Regions from separate parts of the Pseudoalteromonas sp. 2CM32C genome, predicted to be linked through region 1. Evidence: predicted binding sites of a transcription regulator. Region 1 holds the regulator's gene; the other holds the start of a gene.

Region 1 (9,647 bases):
ATTTTCCCCGCAAGGGTTGCCCCAGCTTCCAGCCATATATTATTAAACTGATGCTTTGCTAGTGTTTGTAATACATCGGTTAAATCAACCTTACCCTGTTGCTCGCGCACCGCTATGTGCCTAACAAAATGCGGCCACTGCATTGAATTATCAACCTTGGTAGTAAATATAATTACCGAGTGCGCTATTTTAAATAGCGCAAGGTCAGGTGTTAATCTGTTTTGCGAGTCTATTATAACACGCACCGGCTGACGTAGCGGTAAGTTGGTTGGTAATGAATACGGTAACTCACTTGCTCGAACATTAAGTTTTGCATTATCAACAAGAACCGTATCGGCCCCCGTCAAAATGGCACAGCTTTGAGCGCGGTATAGCTGCACATCTTTTCGTGCAGCAGGGCCTGTGATCCACTTACTTTTTCCGTTTTTTAGCGCTGTTTTACCGTCTATACTGGCTGCTAATTTACAAGTTACGTAAGGAAGCCCTTGCTCCATACGCTTAAAAAAACCAAAGTTTAATGCGCGAGCCTCTTGTTCAAGCAACCCATGAGCAACTTCTATTCCGGCGTCACTCAGTATTTTAAGGCCTTTACCTGCCACTTGCGGGTTGGTATCAACCATGGCTGCAATCACCTTTTTAATACCAGCAGCCTTGAGTCCTTCAGCACAGGGGGGCGTGCGCCCGTAATGGCTACAAGGTTCAAGTGTTACATAGGCAGTTGCACCTTTTGCTTTTTCGCCGGCTACAGCAAGTGCATTTACCTCTGCATGTCCTTGCCCTGCTAACTGATGAAACCCTTCACCTATTATTTGATTATCTTTTACAAGTACACAGCCAACATTAGGATTAGGCGTTGTGGTAAATCGACCTTTTTTAGCAAGCTCAATAGCACGCGCCATATATAGCTTATCGTGCTCGGTAAATGCTGATTGGCTGCTCATGCTTATTCCCCTAATCGGGCAATTTCTTCGCCAAACTCTCGTATATCCTCAAACGAGCGATATACTGACGCAAATCTTACATAAGCGACTTTATCTAGTTTTTTAAGCGCTTCCATAATGCATTCACCCACCAAATGGCTCGAAATTTCTCGCTCCCCCGTTGCGCGTAATTGCGACTTTATTATATTGACTACTTCATCAACCTGTTCTGTACTGACGGGACGCTTCTCAAGTGCACGATTTAAACCATTTAGTAACTTATCTTCGTTAAATGGTTCGCGACTTCCGTCTTGTTTTACAACACGCGGCATAACCAGCTCTGCCCCTTCAAACGTGGTGAAACGTTCATGGCAATCGTTACACTCACGACGACGGCGAACTTGATGGCCACCGCCAACAAGGCGGGAATCTATAACTTTGGTGTCTTTTGCTGTACAAAATGGGCAATGCATAACTAAAGGTATCCGTTTTAAAAACAAAAAAGCCGCTAAAAAGCGGCTTTTATAATAGCATGATTGCTTATGTGATCTAAATTACCGTTTTACTTTATTAAGCGTAAACAGGTAGTTTTGCACAAATTGCTTTCACTTTTTCTTTTACTTGTGCTTGAACAGACTCATCAGCAATGTTGTCTAGTACATCACAAATCCAGCCAGCAAGCTCTTTAGATTCAGCCTCTTTGAAACCACGGCGCGTGATTGCAGGAGAACCAATGCGTAAGCCAGACGTTACAAACGGAGAACGCGGATCATTAGGAACTGAGTTTTTGTTAACCGTAATGTTTGCATTACCTAATGCTGCATCAGCATCTTTACCCGTAATATCTTTATCGATTAAATCAAGTAAGAACAAGTGATTGTCTGTTTTACCAGAAACAACTTTGTAGCCACGCTCTTGTAATACGCTAACCATTGCTTGCGCATTTTTAACAACTTGTGTTTGGTATTCTTTAAACTCTGGTTGTAAAGCTTCTTTGAATGCCACTGCTTTTGCAGCAATAACGTGACATAAAGGACCACCTTGGCCACCAGGGAATACAGCACTGTTAAGCTTTTTGTAAATTGCTTCGTCGCCACATGCAGAAATAATTAAACCGCCACGAGGGCCCGCTAATGTTTTATGCGTTGTTGTAGTTACAACATGTGCAAATGGCACTGGGCTTGGGTAAACACCCGCAGCAATTAGACCTGCAACATGCGCCATATCAACAAACAAGTAAGCATCTACTTTGTCTGCAATTTCGCGAAACTTAGCCCAATCAACAATACCTGAATAAGCAGAAAAACCCGCGATAATCATTTTTGGCTTGTGCTCTAGTGCTAAGGCTTCAACTTGTGCGTAATCAATTTCGCCAGTCTCTTCGTTTAGGCCATACTGAATTGCGTTATATGTTTTACCTGAAAAGTTTACGTGTGAACCATGAGTTAAATGGCCACCGTGTGCTAGGCTCATGCCAAGTACTGTATCAAGCGGGCTTAATAAGGCTTGGAAAACAGCGGCATTGGCTTGCGAACCTGCATGCGGCTGAACGTTTGCGTAGTCAGTACCAAACAATTCGTTTGCGCGGTCAATAGCTAATTGCTCAACCACGTCTACGTGCTCACAGCCACCGTAGTAACGTTTGCCAGGGTAACCTTCCGCATATTTGTTAGTAAGTTGAGAACCCTGTGCTTCAAGTACGCGTGGGCTACAGTAGTTTTCAGATGCAATTAACTCAATGTGCTCTTCTTGACGTGATGTTTCTTTACTCATCGCGTCAAATAACTCTGGATCAAAGTCCGAAATATTCATGCTACGTTCTAACATTGGGGGCTCCTGGGCAACGTGTATGGTATTTTTTAGAGGCTATATTGTACGCTTAAAACCGCACTTTGCCTACGTTCTTAAGTTGAGGATATTTAATCAGGGATTGAAACTATTTCACACCCTTTTTAAGATGATATTTTTAAATAACTTACATAATTATTTTAAATGTTTTTTATTTATTACATTTAATTAGTTAATTAACAAAGCTATTTCACGGTTTAAAATGTGCAAAAAAGCGGCCATAGCCGCTTTCGTGTTTACTTAATATTTAAGCTAACTTAGCCAGTATTTCTGTACGCAAAGCGTCGTAATCGGCGTTTATGTCGCTTGCAAGGCATGGTTTAGCCAATGCGTCGCTCAATGGCTTTGGCATATCTAGTTCAATATTTAGTATACCTTCTACACTTTCTTTAAACTTAGCTGGATGTGCAGTTGCTAAAAAGATGCCCGCAGCACCCGGTGCTCGGTTATTAACTAAACCTTGATAGGCAATTGCTGTATGTGGCTCTGCAACATACCCTGTTTGATGAATATTTTTCATCACCGTTTGAGTGTTTTCTTCGTCAACACTAATTGAGTAAAAGTTGTCGTAACTAAACCAGTTGTTGTCCAACATAGTTTGCACACGTGGCCAGTTATTCGGCTTACTCACGTCCATCGCATTTGAAAGCGATTCAAGCGTTGCATTAGGCAACCAATTTTTATCAAGTATAAAACGAGGAACGGTGTCGTTTTGGTTTGTTGTTGCACTTAACTTTTCAACTGGCAACCCTATTACAGCGCCAATCATTGCGGCGCATACATTACCAAAGTTACCACTTGGTACAGAAATATGTGCTGTTGCACGCTTTTCTTTTGGCAGTTGTGCAATCGCTTCAAAGTAATAACATACCTGAGCGACTAAGCGGCTTATGTTTATCGAATTTGCTGAATTTAAGCCAAGTGTAGATTTAACTTCATCATCTAAAAACGACTTTTTTACAAGTTCTTGGCAATCGTCAAAACTGCCATCAACCGCGTAACAATGAATATTGCCACCTAAGGTAGTAAATAGCTTTTGCTGAGCAAGTGAAATTTTTCCTTTAGGATAAAGAATAACCACATCAATGTTTGGTTTATTGTAAAATGCATGCGCAACCGCTGCACCAGTATCACCTGATGTTGCTGTTAAAATAGTCACTTTTTCACCTTGGTTAAACTGCGCTAAGCATTCAGCCATAAAGCGCCCACCAAAATCTTTAAAGGCCAGCGTAGGACCATGAAATAACTCCAAACAATAGGTATTTTCTTCTACCTCGACTAACTTAACAGGAAAATTAAACGCATTTTTAACCATGTCGGCAACAGTGCTACTTGGCAACTCATCACCAATTAAATGTGATAAAATTTTGCTACTGCGCGTAACAAAATCCATATCAAGTAATGCGTCAACATCAGTCATAGGCGCTAACGATTTAGGAAAAAACACACCTTGGTTACGTCCAAGTCCTGTTTTTACTGCTTCAACAAACGACACTTTTTGTGAGTTATCTTTTAAATTATGTAATTGCATGACTTCTAATCCTATAAAACATTTAATTGACGCGTGCCGTCGTTATCTAACTTACAAATATGGCAAAAACCTTGCTCATTTATATAATTATCTTTTAACCATTTAGCGCATTGCTCGGCCGCTTCAAGTGTTTTACATACAGTAAATAAGGTAGGCCCTGCGCCTGAAATACTAACTACCTCAGCTCCAAGTGCGGGTAAACTTGCTTTCGCCTCGCTAAAACCAGTAATAAGCGGTGCACGGTAAGGTTCTGCTATTTCGTCTTTCATTATGCTTAATGCATCGTCAAAACGTGCTGTTAATAACAAGCTACTAAAAGAGGATAAACGCTGCGCAAACTCAACGCTTGCATGCATGCTAAGATCTTTTGGCAAAACAGAACGCGCTTTTGCTGTATTAAGCGAAAAGCCTGGAAACGCCGCAACGTAATACCAGTTTTCATCAACAGGTAGTTCTATAGATTTATTAGGAATTAAATCGCCAGTTAGCTGCAAACCGCCTAAATAACACGGCGTAATATTATCGTAATGGCGTCCGCCACTTACAACGGCTTCAAAATCCGCCATCAACTCAATTAGCTGTACTTGACTTAACTGTGTTTCTGCAAACTTATCAAGCGCTGCAAATGTAGCAACCACCGAACAAGCACTCGATCCTAATCCAGAACCAATTGGCAGGTTTTTTTTAAGCTCTAGCTTTACCGTTGGCATATCTGGTGCGACATGAGCTCTAAAGTGCACTAGACACTGATAAGCTAAGTTCTCTTTAGCATCGCTTGGTAATTTATGAGCATATTCGCCTGAACAAACAAACTCATCACAAGGGGCTGCGCTAACAAGTGCTACATCCCCCAATAAACTACCATCAATTGGCGCAAGAGCAGCACCTAGCGCATCAAATCCAACTGCAAAATTACCAATAGATGCAGGCGCATATACTTCAATCATTTTCGACTCCTAGCGCGATAATGTTTTTAAAACGTCTGCAAATACACCTGCAGCAGTTACTTCAGAGCCAGCGCCGTAACCACGAATAACAAAAGGACGTGGTTGGTAGTATTGACTTAAAATTGCAAGCGCATTTTCACCATCGCGAATAACATTAAGCGCATGTGATGAATCAACAGCCTCAATACCTACTTTACAGTGGCCTTCTTTAATTGTGCCAACGTAACGAAGAACTTTCCCTTCACTTGCCGCTTGCTCAATACGTGCGTTAAAGTCAGCGTCTAAGCTAGGTAATTTTGCCATAAACTCATCAATACTGTCTCCTTCGGCAAACCCTTGTGGTAATACCGACTCTACTTCAATGTCGGTTAGCTCTAATTTCATACCGGCTTCACGTGCAATAATTAACAACTTACGCGCAACATCAGTTCCCGATAAATCATCACGAGGATCTGGCTCTGTAAAACCACTTTCTTTTGCTTTAATGGTTGCCTCTGACAGTGATAAACCATCTTGCAAAGCACCGAACATGTATGACAATGAGCCCGATAAAATACCGCTAAATTCTAATAATTCATCTCCTGCACCAAATAAAGACTGCAAATTATCGATAACAGGAAGGCCTGCACCTACGTTTGTCTCGTATAAAAACTTGCGGTTATTTTTTTGTGTAGCAGCAATTAAATCTTGATAATACGTATATGAGCTAGTTGTTGCCTTTTTATTGGCTGCAACAACATGAAAACCCGCATTTAAAAAGTCAACATATTGCGCTGCAAGTGCATCAGACGATGTACAATCCACCAGCACAGGATTAACTAAATGGTTTTGCTTAACAAATTGCTCAATGAGTTTTAGGTCAAATGACTGCTCTGATACTGCTAATTTTTGCTGCCAATCACTAAAGGCGATACCCTCGCTATCAAGATGCAACTGACGAGAGTTAGCAACGCCGTACAAATTAAGTTTAATGTTACGCTTTTCAAGCCATGCTTGTTGGCGCTCTAATTGAGATATCAGTTCTTGCCCTACTAAGCCGCACCCTAGTAAAAACACATCAATTGAAGGCACATGCGTGAAAAAGTTCTCATGGCATATTTTCACTGCGTCGTTACATAACTCACCGTCAATCACAGCTGAAATAGCACTTTCAGTAGAATCCTGTGCAATCGCCACAATGTTTACTTGTGCTTGAGAAAGGGATGCAAAAAACTTAGCGGCTAAACCACGGTGTGCGCGCATGTTATCACCCACAAGCGTTACTATGGCTAAATTACGCTGTACTTGAACAGGCTCAATTAAACCTGCTTGAGATTCAAGCTCAAACGCTGTTTGTAAAGCGGTTAAAGCAAGGGCTAAGTCGCTTTCATGTACACAAAAGCTAATGCTAAATTCACATGACGATTGCGTGATCAACACAATAGATACGTTATCGTGAGCAAGCGCATTAAAAACTTTAGAGGCCATGCCTACTTTGCCTTTCATTCCTGGACCCGAGACAGTCAGCATAGCTAAATCTTGCAGGCTTGAAATTGCTTTTACAGGCTCGTCTGATGAATAATCATTTCCGATTAGCGACCCTTGGGCATCAGGGTTATGCGTATTTTTTATTTCACACGGCACGCCCGCTTTGGCACAAGGCAAAATAGTTTTTGGGTGAAGTACTTTAGCACCAAAGTAAGAAAGTTCCATTGCCTCTTTGTATGACAAAAAGTCAACTTTAGTGGCTTTTTTAATATAACGAGGATCTGCGCTATAAACACCATCAACATCAGTCCAAATTTGGCAAACATCTGCCTCTAAACACGCCGCTGCAATAGCCGCTGAGTAATCAGACCCATTGCGCCCTAGTGTTGTAAGCTCGCCTTTATCGTTGCTTGCTGTAAAACCGGGCATAATATAAATCGTGGCTGGCTTTTCTTTTAATGCCGCTTGAAAATGCGCTTTACTTGCAACTAAATCAACTTCAGCATCAATAAAACCACCTGTTGATGCAACGCAACTTGTCGCCTCTAAATAAACCGCCTTATGTGAGTTTAATAAGCGCTGCATAAGCGACACACTCACTCGTTCGCCAAAGCTTATAACAAACGCACGCACTTGATCGGGGCAGCACTTAATTAAAGATACACCATCAAGCTTATTTTTTAGTTCTTCAAAATTTGGCCAGTGGTCAATTGGGCCATGCCCCTTTTCTACGGCTGCTTTTAGCTCGTTACAACGACTCGTTAAAGCCTCCCATAAAGAGCTAAAGTCTTGGCCTTGTTCTGCCGAACTCGCTAGAGCAACTAGTGAGTCGGTCATTCCACCGGGCGCCGATAATACCAAAAGCATTTCATCTTTTAATTGTGCTTTAACTAATTGAGCTACCTGCTCAAGGCAGGCAAAGTCGGCAAGTGATGATCCACCAAATTTTAAAACGCGCATTGTTTATGTTCCTCATCCCATAAAACGAAAAAAGGCCTGTGCTCTAAGTGAACACAGGCCTTTAAATTTGTTGCACCGACCTATGCCACTATCCAGAAAGAATGGTGGTTGTAATAATAATGGTCAGTACGCGATTAATTGTTTTCATGGGGTAAGACTGCCTTAACAAAGGCTATGCTGTCAAGTGCAAATTAAAAGATAAAACAGCCTTTTTCGATATAAAAAAACCTAATGAATGCCAAATTTATGCAAAATATTGTCCATTCTTGTTTTATCTATTGGTTTATTAATAAAATCGATAGCACCTAACTGAGCTACACGTAATTTCATTTTCTCTTGTATATCAGCAGAAATCACAAGTACAAAACACTCAATCTTGTTTGTTTTTATGTATTCAAGAACGCCAACGCCGTCAATCTCAGGCATAGTTAAATCCAAGCATAGCAAATCAAAGCGGTTAGTTTTCAGTAATTCAATAGCTTGTGCGCCATTTGTAGCTTGCTGAATATCTGCATCTATACACTGTTGCAAACATCTGATTACTTGTTTTCGTGCAACTGTTGAGTCATCACACACTAAAATAGAAAAATTCATATTATAAAACTACTAAATAAGCATAATTAATGTCGTTAAGGGCGGCTGTCGTTGGTAAGCTCATATCTCGGGTAATAGTACCTATATTTACAACATAATACCTGGGCTTTTTGTCCACATTTTGTAACAATCTATTATTGAATAAACTTAACAAGCCAAAAGGGATAGTTTATTATTACTTAAAAGTATAAAAAACAAACAAAAACCAGTTAATCAATAATATACAAACACTCTTAAGCAGTTAGTATGTGGCAAATAAAAGCAAAAATCAGCCCTTATTTATCATAAAATAAATCATTTATTATTTGTTTTTAAGCATTTATTGACTAAATTTTAAATAGTAGTGTAAATACTTAATTATATCTCAAGGAATTGTTGACCTCTCATGCTACAGAAAAGCCTTTCTAAAAGATTACTGACCAGTGTGTTATCGGTCTATTTTTTGCTTACCTTTGTAGTGACATGCGGACAGGTGCTTGCTGAGTATTTAAACACTAAAGATTACATAAAAGATGAATTAGCAACCTTACAAAAAACCTTCAGCCGTAGCTTAACACGAGCTATTTGGGAGCTTAATACAAAACAAACAATCACCACCGCAGAAGGGCTACTCGCTATCCCCATGATAGAAGGGATCATAGTGCGTGATGACAGTGGTGAAGTTATTTCGCAACTTGGTCGCTCTTTAGATATTCATAAACTCTATAGCCAGCAACTTGTCCAAGAAGAAGCCATGCTAGAAGACTCTAAATCAGGCTTGTTTGGGTATACATTCCCACTCATATTCGAATTTTCAGGACGAGCCACACAAGTCGGTGATGTTACGTTATTTTCAAGTCGAGAAGTTGTATTAAGTAGAATAATGGTATCAATCTACTTTTTGATTGGTAATGCCATGATTAAGACTACATTTTTAATTATCTTATTTTTAATGGCCTTTAGAAAGCTACTTACCGACCCGCTTTATCAGCTCACCGAACAAATTGAAAACCTGCAACTCGATGAGCTAGAAGGGCAACACATCGAAATTGAGACCGAAGAACACAATGAGCTTAAGGTAATGGAACACTCGTTTAATAACTTAATCGATAAGGTGGTTCAGTACAGAAAAGAGCTTGAACGAACTCAAAATAAATTAATTGTTAGCAACGAGAAGTTAGACCAACATAACATACAATTAGAGCAGGATGTTGCGCGTAAAACGTCTAACTTAAGTCAAGCAATGATGGAATTACAACAGCAAAAATATGAATTAGAAAAACAAAAAATAGTATTAACAGATGAGGTAGACCTTCGCCGCAGTACCGAAAAAGAACTGATCACCAAACAAGCGGAATCTCAACGCTATATTGATGAATTAAAACTGGCTCAAGAGCGACT
Region 2 (9,647 bases), on a different contig from region 1:
GGTATTGATATGGGACAAGAGCCTTTGACTGTCGCTAAATTACACAGCCTAGAAACGGGTGTTAATGTAGATTACATAAAAATACCCGCAGAACAGTTTGCTGAAGAACACCCTGAACGATTTGACGTTGTTACCTGTATGGAAATGCTCGAACACGTTCCAGACCCCGCTTCAATTATTCACGCCGTTGCCAAACTTGCAAAACCTGGCGCTGATGTTTTTTTCTCTACCCTCAATAAAACACCGAAAGCCTACTTGTACGCAATTGTAGGTGCTGAAAAACTATTAAAAATGGTTCCAGAGGGAACTCACGATCACAAAAAGTTTATTAAACCGGCGCAGCTAATTGCGTGGGCCGAGCAAGCGGGCTTAAAAGTACGTGCAAGCTCAGGACTTTCGTATAACCCCTTCTCTAAACAATACACACTTAATAATGATGTTAGTGTTAATTATATCCTTCATTTTGAGAAGTTGGTGTAATGAAGAGCGCAGGTTCATCATTAGAACTTTATCAATATGATGCGTTTTTGTTTGATTTAGACGGCACCTTACTCGACACAGCTGACGATTTAGGCGCTGCACTTAATAGTGTATTACGAGCAAATCAAATTGCCGAAGTAACGAGCGACATATATCGCCCAGCGGCTTCTAATGGAGCGGCAGCTTTATTGGAAGCGGGTTTTAAAGAGTTGTGGCCCTCTCTTGCACAAGCACAGTTGATAAAGCAATTGGTCGATAGCTATGCCCAAAACATTGCGAAATACACCCAATGCTTTGCCGGTATTGAACCACTACTGATCTCACTTGATCACAAAAAGATCAAATGGGGGATCATGACAAACAAGCCTGGCTTTTTAACTGAGCCGCTTGTCGCTGCGATCCCCGCTTTAAAAAATGCGGCAGTTGTTATTAGCGGTGATACGCTTGAAGAAGCCAAACCCTCTCCTCTACCTTTACTTCATTGCGCAAAACTAATGGACGTAATACCAGCTCGCTGTTTATACATAGGTGATGCCGAGCGAGACATTCAAGCGGGTAAAGCAGCAGGTATGCCTACAGCTACTGCTCTGTGGGGGTACATTCCAAGCGATGCAGAAGCACTTACTTGGAAAGCTGATTTTAACTGGCGTAGCCCTATTGACGCATTTAACCATATATAGTGCCCATTTTAGATATAAACACTATATATTGTGATTGTGTTAGTTTTTACGCAAAGCTTGATGATAAAAAAAGCAGCCGAAATTTATTTTCAAAATGTGTAAATTTAGTCGATCCTGAGTTGATTTTTAAAAATTTCAACTTCAATGAATGATCAAAGGTTAATGCCTACTAACACAAATACGTTATCCCAACGTTATCCACAAATAGGGGCAATTATGCCCCTTGCAAATCAACTCAGACCACACTATCTTGTGATCTCTAAATTGAACAACACCAGATATTGTGGCCAAATGTTATTCAATTAAATTTACCTCATTGGGTAAAACTTATAAAAAATGAGCACTACTTCTCTTTTTGAGACGTACAACATTGGTCAAAAATACATTATCCCCAAGGAATACAGGCAAAGCTATGAACCAACAGTTATCTGTAAGCAAACGTGACGGGCGCAAAGAGCCTCTTGATCTTGATAAGATCCATCGCGTTATAGAATGGGCCGCCGAAGGTTTAAATAACGTTTCGGTTTCACAGGTTGAATTAAAGTCACATATTCAATTTTATGATGGTATTCGTACAAAAGATATTCACGAAACGATTATCAAAGCGGCTGCCGATCAGATTTCTAAAGAATCACCTGATTACCAGTATCTTGCTGCGCGTTTAGCTGTATTCCACTTACGTAAAAAAGCATACGGTCAATTCGAGCCTCCACGTTTATTTGATCACGTAACAAAAATGGTGAGTGATAAACGTTACGATGCTCACTTACTTGCTGATTATACAGAGCAAGAATTTGACGAATTAGACGAATACCTTGACCACTCACGCGATCTTAATTTTAGTTACGCTGCAGTTAAGCAATTAGAAGGTAAATACCTAGTTCAAAACCGTGTAACGGGTGAGATTTATGAAAGCGCACAGTTTTTATATATTTTAGTGGCTGCAAGCTTATTTGCAGATTACCCACGAGAAACACGAGTTTCATATATAAAACGTTTTTACGACGCGGTATCGTTATTTAAAATTTCATTGCCTACGCCGATCATGGCTGGTGTACGTACGCCTACTCGTCAATTTAGCTCTTGCGTACTTATTGAATGTGGCGACAGCCTTGATTCAATCAATGCAACATCGTCAGCTATTGTAAAATACGTTTCTCAGCGTGCTGGTATCGGTATTAATGCTGGTCGTATCCGTGCATTAGGAAGCCATATTCGTAATGGCGAAGCATACCACACTGGTTGTATCCCTTTTTACAAGCACTTTCAAACAGCTGTTAAGAGTTGTTCGCAAGGTGGTGTTCGCGGCGGCGCAGCAACCCTATTCTACCCGCTATGGCATTTAGAAGTAGAGAACCTTTTAGTTCTTAAAAATAACCGTGGTGTTGATGACAACCGTGTTCGTCATTTAGATTACGGCGTACAGTTTAATAAGTTAATGTATTCTCGTTTGATTAAAGACGATTACATCACGTTATTTAGCCCATCAGACGTGCCAGGTCTTTACGATGCGTTTTTTGAAGATCAAGACGAATTTGATGCGTTATATGTTAAATACGAACAAGACGAGTCAATTCGTAAAAAGCGTATTAAAGCCATTGAATTGTTCTCTGTGTTTGCTCAAGAGCGTGCAAGTACTGGCCGCATATACTTACAGAATGTAGATCACTGTAATACACATAGCCCGTTTATAGCGAAAGTTGCGCCAATACGTCAGTCTAACTTGTGTTTAGAAATTGCATTACCGACTAAACCACTTAACAACGTTAACGACGAAGAAGGCGAAATTGCATTATGTACATTGTCTGCTTTCAACCTAGGTGCGCTTGAGTCTCTAGATGAACTAGAAGAGCTTGCGGAGCTAGCAGTACGTGCACTCGATAACTTACTCGACTTCCAAGACTACCCAGTACCAGCTGCCAAAAACGCAACAATGGGACGTCGTACGTTAGGAATAGGTGTAATCAACTATGCCTACTACTTAGCTAAAAATGGTAAGCGTTATTCAGACGGCAGTGCAAATGCACTAACACATAAAACATTCGAAGCTATTCAATACTACTTGATGAAAGCGTCAAACGAACTTGCAAAAGAACGTGGTGCATGTCCTAAGTTTAACGAAACAACGTATTCTCAAGGCATTATGCCAACAGATACGTATAAAACAGACTTAGATAAAATTTGTGATGAGCCACTGCACCTTGATTGGGATACACTGCGTAAGAGCATACAAGAACACGGTATGCGTAACTCAACACTAAGCGCATTAATGCCATCAGAAACGTCATCGCAAATCTCGAACGCAACAAATGGTATCGAGCCGCCACGCGGTCACATTAGTGTTAAAGCAAGTAAAGATGGTATTTTAAAACAAGTTGTACCTGAGTACGAACGTTTGAAAGACAACTATGAGTTACTTTGGGACATTCCTTCTAATGATGGTTACTTACAGCTTGTCGGTATCATGCAAAAATTTGTTGACCAAACTATTTCTGCAAACACAAATTATGATCCAAATAAATTTGAAGGCGGTAAAGTACCTATGAAAGTCTTATTAAAAGACTTACTTAGCGCCTACAAATTGGGGGTCAAAACGTTGTATTACCATAATACCCGTGATGGCGCATCTGATGCACAAGACGACACTCCAGAAGTGGAAGATGACGATTGTGCAGGCGGCGCGTGTAAAATATAGTCGTTAATTTTATCTTAAGCGGGCATACAGCCCGCTTTGTTCTGATAGTTTTTTGAGTGATAAACATGTCTTATACTACTTTTAGTCGTAATCATAATAACCAAATGCAAGAGCCAATGTTTTTTGGCCAGACCGTTAACGTATCGCGTTACGATCAACAAAAATATCCTATTTTTGAAAAGTTAATTGAAAAGCAACTGTCTTTCTTTTGGCGACCAGAAGAAGTAGATGTGAGTAAAGACCGTTTAGATTTTCAGGCGCTACCAGAGCATGAAAAGCACATATTTTTAAGTAACTTAAAATATCAAACACTGCTTGATAGTGTACAAGGCCGCTCTCCTAACGTTGCGCTACTACCTATCGTGTCTATCCCAGAACTTGAAACCTGGATAGAAACTTGGGCATTTAGTGAAACAATTCACAGCCGTTCATACACGCACATTATTCGTAACGTAACACAATCACCAGAGCTTATTTTTGATGACATCGTTAGCAACGATAAAATTAGCGAGCGCGCTGATGCAGTAACGACTTATTACGATGATTTAATTAACTCTGTTTCACTTTACAACCTTTACGGTGAAGGCAAGCATGAAATCAACGGTAAAACAGTGGTTGTAAACTTATTCGAGCTGAAAAAGAAACTTTACCTCGCTATGATGTCGGTAAACATTCTTGAAGCAATTCGTTTTTATGTCAGCTTTGCTTGTTCATTTGCATTTGCTGAGCGTGAACTTATGGAAGGTAACGCTAAGATAATTAAACTAATTGCACGTGACGAAGCACTTCATCTTTCGGGTACACAGCATATTTTAAATATCATGCAAGACGGCAAAGACGATCCAGAAATGGCAATCGTTGCAGCTCAATGTCGCGATGAAGCAATTAAAATGTTTGTACAAGCTGCCGAGCAAGAGAAAGAATGGGCAGAGTACCTATTCAAAGATGGCTCTATGATTGGCTTAAACAAGCATATTTTATGTCAGTATGTTGAATATATTACTAACGCACGTATGACTGCTATTGGTTTGCCAGCCCAATTTGAAAACAACAGTAACCCTATCCCATGGATCAACTCATGGTTAGTGTCTGATAATGTTCAGGTTGCACCACAAGAGGCAGAAATTAGTTCATACCTTGTAGGTCAAATAGATTCACAAGTTGATGCTGCTGAATTTGGTGACTTTGACTTATAATGAATAACGAAACGACTGCAAGTGTTACACTTGCAGAAAACAGCCAGCGCATTGAATATAGCCCTGGCTGCCCTTCTCTTTTACACTGCTTAGAATCTCAAAAAATAGACGTTGCTTATCAATGTCGTGAAGGCTACTGCGGTGCTTGCAGAGCAACTTTAGTATCTGGCAATGTTAAATATAATGAAGAGCCACTCGCGTTTGTTCGTGATGGTGAAATACTTTTATGCTGTAGCAAGCCAAACGGCAATATAAGTATTAATCTAAAATAATTAATAGCTTTATAGCAGCACCCATCTTTACTGGGCATTATAATGTTTATTAGTAAAACGATAATGACCAGTAATCTTATAATCAAATAGCATTTCGCTTATTTCTGGCCCTCGCCCTATATTATGTACAATTTGAACATTCTCGGCGCTGTTTAAAGCTTCAGTAACAACCATGCCTATATGGGGTAAGATACCGGGTAACATCCAAGTAACTATATCACCAACTTTATAATCACGTGAGTTACTTGAAATAGTTAACTCTGTGCCTTGACGCTTAAAAAATACTTGAAGGTTAGGTACACGCCTGTGGTCGATATTTTTATCTGGTTTTTTTAAATCCCAAATTCGCTCAGACGGATACATAGCAAAATTTGCTCGAATATCTTCATGTACTCTTTGTTGTAAATCCACACCCAATTGGCGGTAAGCGCGAATAATAACATCGGTACACACACCAATATTACTTGGTACATCACCACCGGGATAGGTCATTGAATAATAACTGCCGTCATAAGTAATATCGTGTGTTGTTCTTTCAATCAGAGCTGCGGATATTTGCTGATTGAAAGAGTTAGCAAACGAACAAAAAGGTAAAAACGTAAATAAATATAAACCGTATTTAAACATAATCACCCTTTTAAAAACGCTATACGCCAAAACTTTAATTAGCCTTCTTCTTCAACAAGTGACTCTAACAAGTCATGAATCTCTGCTTTAAGTTCTTTGTCTTCTATTTTATTTGCACTGACTTTGGCACTTTGAAGATTTTTTATAGCCTCTTCTTTTTGGCCCATCTCAAGTTGCAGTGTCGCCATAGAAAAAGCAACCGACGACATATGGTCTTTATTATTAATAGCAATAGATTTTGCTAGTGCCTTCTCGTAGGTAGTAATAGCATCTTCTAACTCTTCTGTAAAATCAGCCAGTGTTTCCCACTGAACAGGATGATCTTTAGAGGTATTTTCGTTTTCTTCACAAATTGCTTTTAGTTTAGAAAAAAGTAACTCAAAGCGTTTGCGATCATTTTTATTCGCCGCACTCATTAATTCTTCAGCCAAATCATGTACCGCTTTGTATACTTTTGTATTCATCATTACGTATCACCCTTAATGTATTTATGCTTAAAATAGCAAAATATAAATTTAAATGGCTCATTAAATATGCCTTTAGGCCGATCATACAACATTAAAGTATATAGCAAACGATTTAACTCCAGGGGCAGTAGTTAAAAATGTATTTTTGATGAGGTTTATCTATTTTATAGGTAGTAAAACCCTCTATAAGGCTTAACTATAGTTGATTTGTAAATATCAGAACGAAAAAGAATATTTGGTAAGCTTTTTCAGGCTATAAATTAAAATGCTTAGCGTAAATAAAATAATAATTTCAAACAATTTAACATGAGCTGTTAAACTAATAATTGTAAAAATTATATAAAGATGAATAAATCATGAAAGAGTGTAACCAGTGTGGTAAATGCTGTACCAAATATGGTGGTGGTGACCTCGACGTATCATCAGAAGAAATTGAAATGTGGGCGCTCTTTAATCCCGAGATTTATCAATATGTACAAAACAATAAAATTTGGTTTGAGCCGAACACAGGTGATAAATTAAATAACTGCCCATTTTTAGCAATTGAACCTAAAAAAGATGAAGGTGATCGCGATAAATTCATATGTAATATTTACCTAGACCGACCTGAAGATTGCCGCCAATACCCTAGCCTAATAGCCGAAATGCTACGTGACGAATGTGAAATGCTAGAGCCTACTGACTTAAAAAACCAAAAACGTGCACAATACAAGCTTGATGTACTAATGATTGATAGCAGATAAAATACCAACCTGAGTGATTTATCATCATTTTTAGTTGATTAAACGCAAAAGCAAAGGTTATAGTATAACATTGTTGATTCAAAAATTATGAACTGTTATATTATATCACAACATGTAATCACCAAATAATTTACCAATGACTAAGTTAACATTAATTTCTTCTGCCATTTTATCGGTTTTATGCACCCAATCCGCCCTAGCTGCAACAATAACAGGTAAGGTAATAAACGATAAAAATCAACCTATTGAAAACGCTTCCATTCATGTTCATGGAAAAAATCAAACTATAAAAAGTAATGAGCTTGGCGAATTCTCAATTGAAATTGACGCTAACAGCCAACTTCATATCAGTAAAGACAACTACGTAGATTCAAGAATAACGGTGACTGAATCGTCAAATAATGTCACGGTTTCACTTTTACCAACCTCGGTTGAAACCGTTGTGGTTTATGCATCTGCGCTACACAAAAGCAGCTTAGAAATGATTTCACCGGTAAGCGTTCTGTCGGGTGATGAGTTAAGAAATAAATCTAAACCAACACTTGGCGAAACACTAAAAGGTTTACCTGGTGTTAATGCAAGCTACTTTGGCCCTGTATCCTCAAGCCCTATTATTCGAGGTTTAGATGGTCCTCGCGTTAAAATCACCCAAAACGGATTAGATGCTAGTGATGCGTCGCGCATTGGACCAGACCATGCAACCTCAAGCGACAGCTTAGCAGCTGAACAAATTGAAGTACTTCGTGGACCAAGTACACTTTTGTATGGCTCAGGTGCAATTGGTGGGGTGGTAAATGTGGTTGATAACCGTATTCCAACGAGTAATTTAGATGATTTAACTGGCGCCGCTGAATACAGCCATGACACTGTTTCTAACTCAAATACCCTGGCCGCAAAACTAGAAACAGGAAATGACGGATTTAACTTTCATTTTGATGGGACTAAACGCAGTGGCGATGACTATGAAACGCCTACATTTACAGTAACTGACGAAGATGGCGACGTTGAAACTGAAAACTCAGTAGAAAACACGTTTATTGATAGCGAAACACTAAATTTTGGTACTAGCTACGTTGGCGAGCACCTTACTGTTGGATTTTCTTACGGTAGTATAGAAACTGACTATGGAATACCTGGACATGAACATCATCATGAGCATGATCACGAAGGTGAAACTGAAGAAGAACATGCAGAACATGAGGATGAAGAAGAAGGCGAAGAAGCTGTTTTTGCACAGCTAGAGCAAGACCGTTGGCAAGGCTTAGTCAGCTATGCGCTTCACAATAACTGGATAGAGACAATCAACCTACGTATAGGTTATACAGACTATTCACACAGTGAAATTGAAGATGGTGAAATTGGCACCACGTTCACTAATAAAACTACCGAAGCGCGTTTAAACGTAGAACATAAGTTCGCGGATTGGCATGGTATGCTGGGCTATCATTACAGCGATTCTGACTACGATGCAATTGGTGATGAAGCATTTACTCCAGCCAGTATAACAACCTCAAATGCACTTTATGTGTTAGAAGAACGCGTGTTTGGTGATGTAACTTTAGAGCTTGGTGCTCGTATTGAAGATTACAAAATTGAAAGTAAAATATCTTCTGCTGAGCATCATCATGACCATGATGAAGAAGTTGAAGAAGAACATGAAGAAGAGATAATTGCCTACAGTGAAAGTTTTACTAACGTAAGTGCATCTGCAGGGGCTATTTGGCAATATACACCAGGACAAAGTTTAGCACTGAGCCTATCTCACTCTGAGCGTGCGCCGCTTTCTGCTGAGCTGTTATCAAATGGCCTACACATTGCAACAGGTACTTACGAACTTGGCTTAGGTTACCACATCGAAGATAACGAAGCGCATTTTGAACCTGAGGACATCAAACAAGAAAAATCAACTAACCTTGATTTAAGCTTTAGACGCTTTAGCGGAGATTTTGGTTACACTATAAACTTTTTCTATAATGATATTAAAAATTTCTATTTCCAAGAAAATACGGGCTTAGTTTACGATGAAGAAGAGGGTTTAGAATCAGCTGTTGGTGCACACGACGATGCAGTCGCTGTTTACCAATTTAGAAGCAAAGATGCAGAGCTCTATGGATTTGAGTTCGATGCACACTACCAAATTACACCAAACACAATGCTTAAAGTATTTGGTGACTCTACCCGCGCTAAACTTAAAAATGACGAAGGCAACTTGCCTCGTATACCAGCAAATAAGTTAGGCTCTGAATTACAGTTTGATTTAGGTAGCTTGCAACTAACCCTAACTGGTACACATTACTTCGATCAAAATGATATCACTGCGTTTGAAAGCCAAACAGATGGTTATACTTTATTTGATGCTCAAGCTAACTACCAATTAGGGTTAGGTGCTGTTGATGCTCAATTTTATATAAATGTTGATAACCTGACTGATGAGCTAGGGTTTGTTCATACCTCATTTATAAAAGATAAAGCCCCTCTTCCAGGTAG

The links. Region 1 encodes NrdR, which represses ribonucleotide reductase genes. Its sites were predicted from a motif close to AAACACNANATNTNGTGTTT; they were not measured.
Region 2: a site for NrdR is predicted at 1,430-1,449, ahead of nrdA (class 1a ribonucleoside-diphosphate reductase subunit alpha). Genes of this name have one in related genera too.

Annotation. Positions count from the first base shown of each region.
Region 1 is NZ_JALNTI010000012.1:78,340-87,986, reverse strand. Features, by position in the region: gene ribD (bifunctional diaminohydroxyphosphoribosylaminopyrimidine deaminase/5-amino-6-(5-phosphoribosylamino)uracil reductase RibD) at 1-941, opposite strand, end outside; gene nrdR (transcriptional regulator NrdR) at 944-1,393, opposite strand; gene glyA (serine hydroxymethyltransferase) at 1,491-2,747, opposite strand; gene thrC (threonine synthase) at 3,016-4,299, opposite strand; gene thrB (homoserine kinase) at 4,311-5,246, opposite strand; gene thrA (bifunctional aspartate kinase/homoserine dehydrogenase I) at 5,256-7,673, opposite strand; gene MTF67_RS17025 (response regulator) at 7,902-8,267, opposite strand; gene MTF67_RS17020 (ATP-binding protein) at 8,653-9,647, shown strand, end outside.
Region 2 is NZ_JALNTI010000007.1:1,426-11,072, reverse strand. Features, by position in the region: gene ubiG (bifunctional 2-polyprenyl-6-hydroxyphenol methylase/3-demethylubiquinol 3-O-methyltransferase UbiG) at 1-480, shown strand, start outside; gene MTF67_RS13260 (HAD-IA family hydrolase) at 480-1,160, shown strand; gene nrdA (class 1a ribonucleoside-diphosphate reductase subunit alpha) at 1,573-3,855, shown strand; gene nrdB (class Ia ribonucleoside-diphosphate reductase subunit beta) at 3,921-5,051, shown strand; gene yfaE (class I ribonucleotide reductase maintenance protein YfaE) at 5,051-5,323, shown strand; gene MTF67_RS13240 (DUF1287 domain-containing protein) at 5,351-5,950, opposite strand; gene MTF67_RS13235 (hypothetical protein) at 5,989-6,417, opposite strand; gene MTF67_RS13230 (YkgJ family cysteine cluster protein) at 6,774-7,160, shown strand; gene MTF67_RS13225 (TonB-dependent receptor) at 7,297-9,647, shown strand, end outside.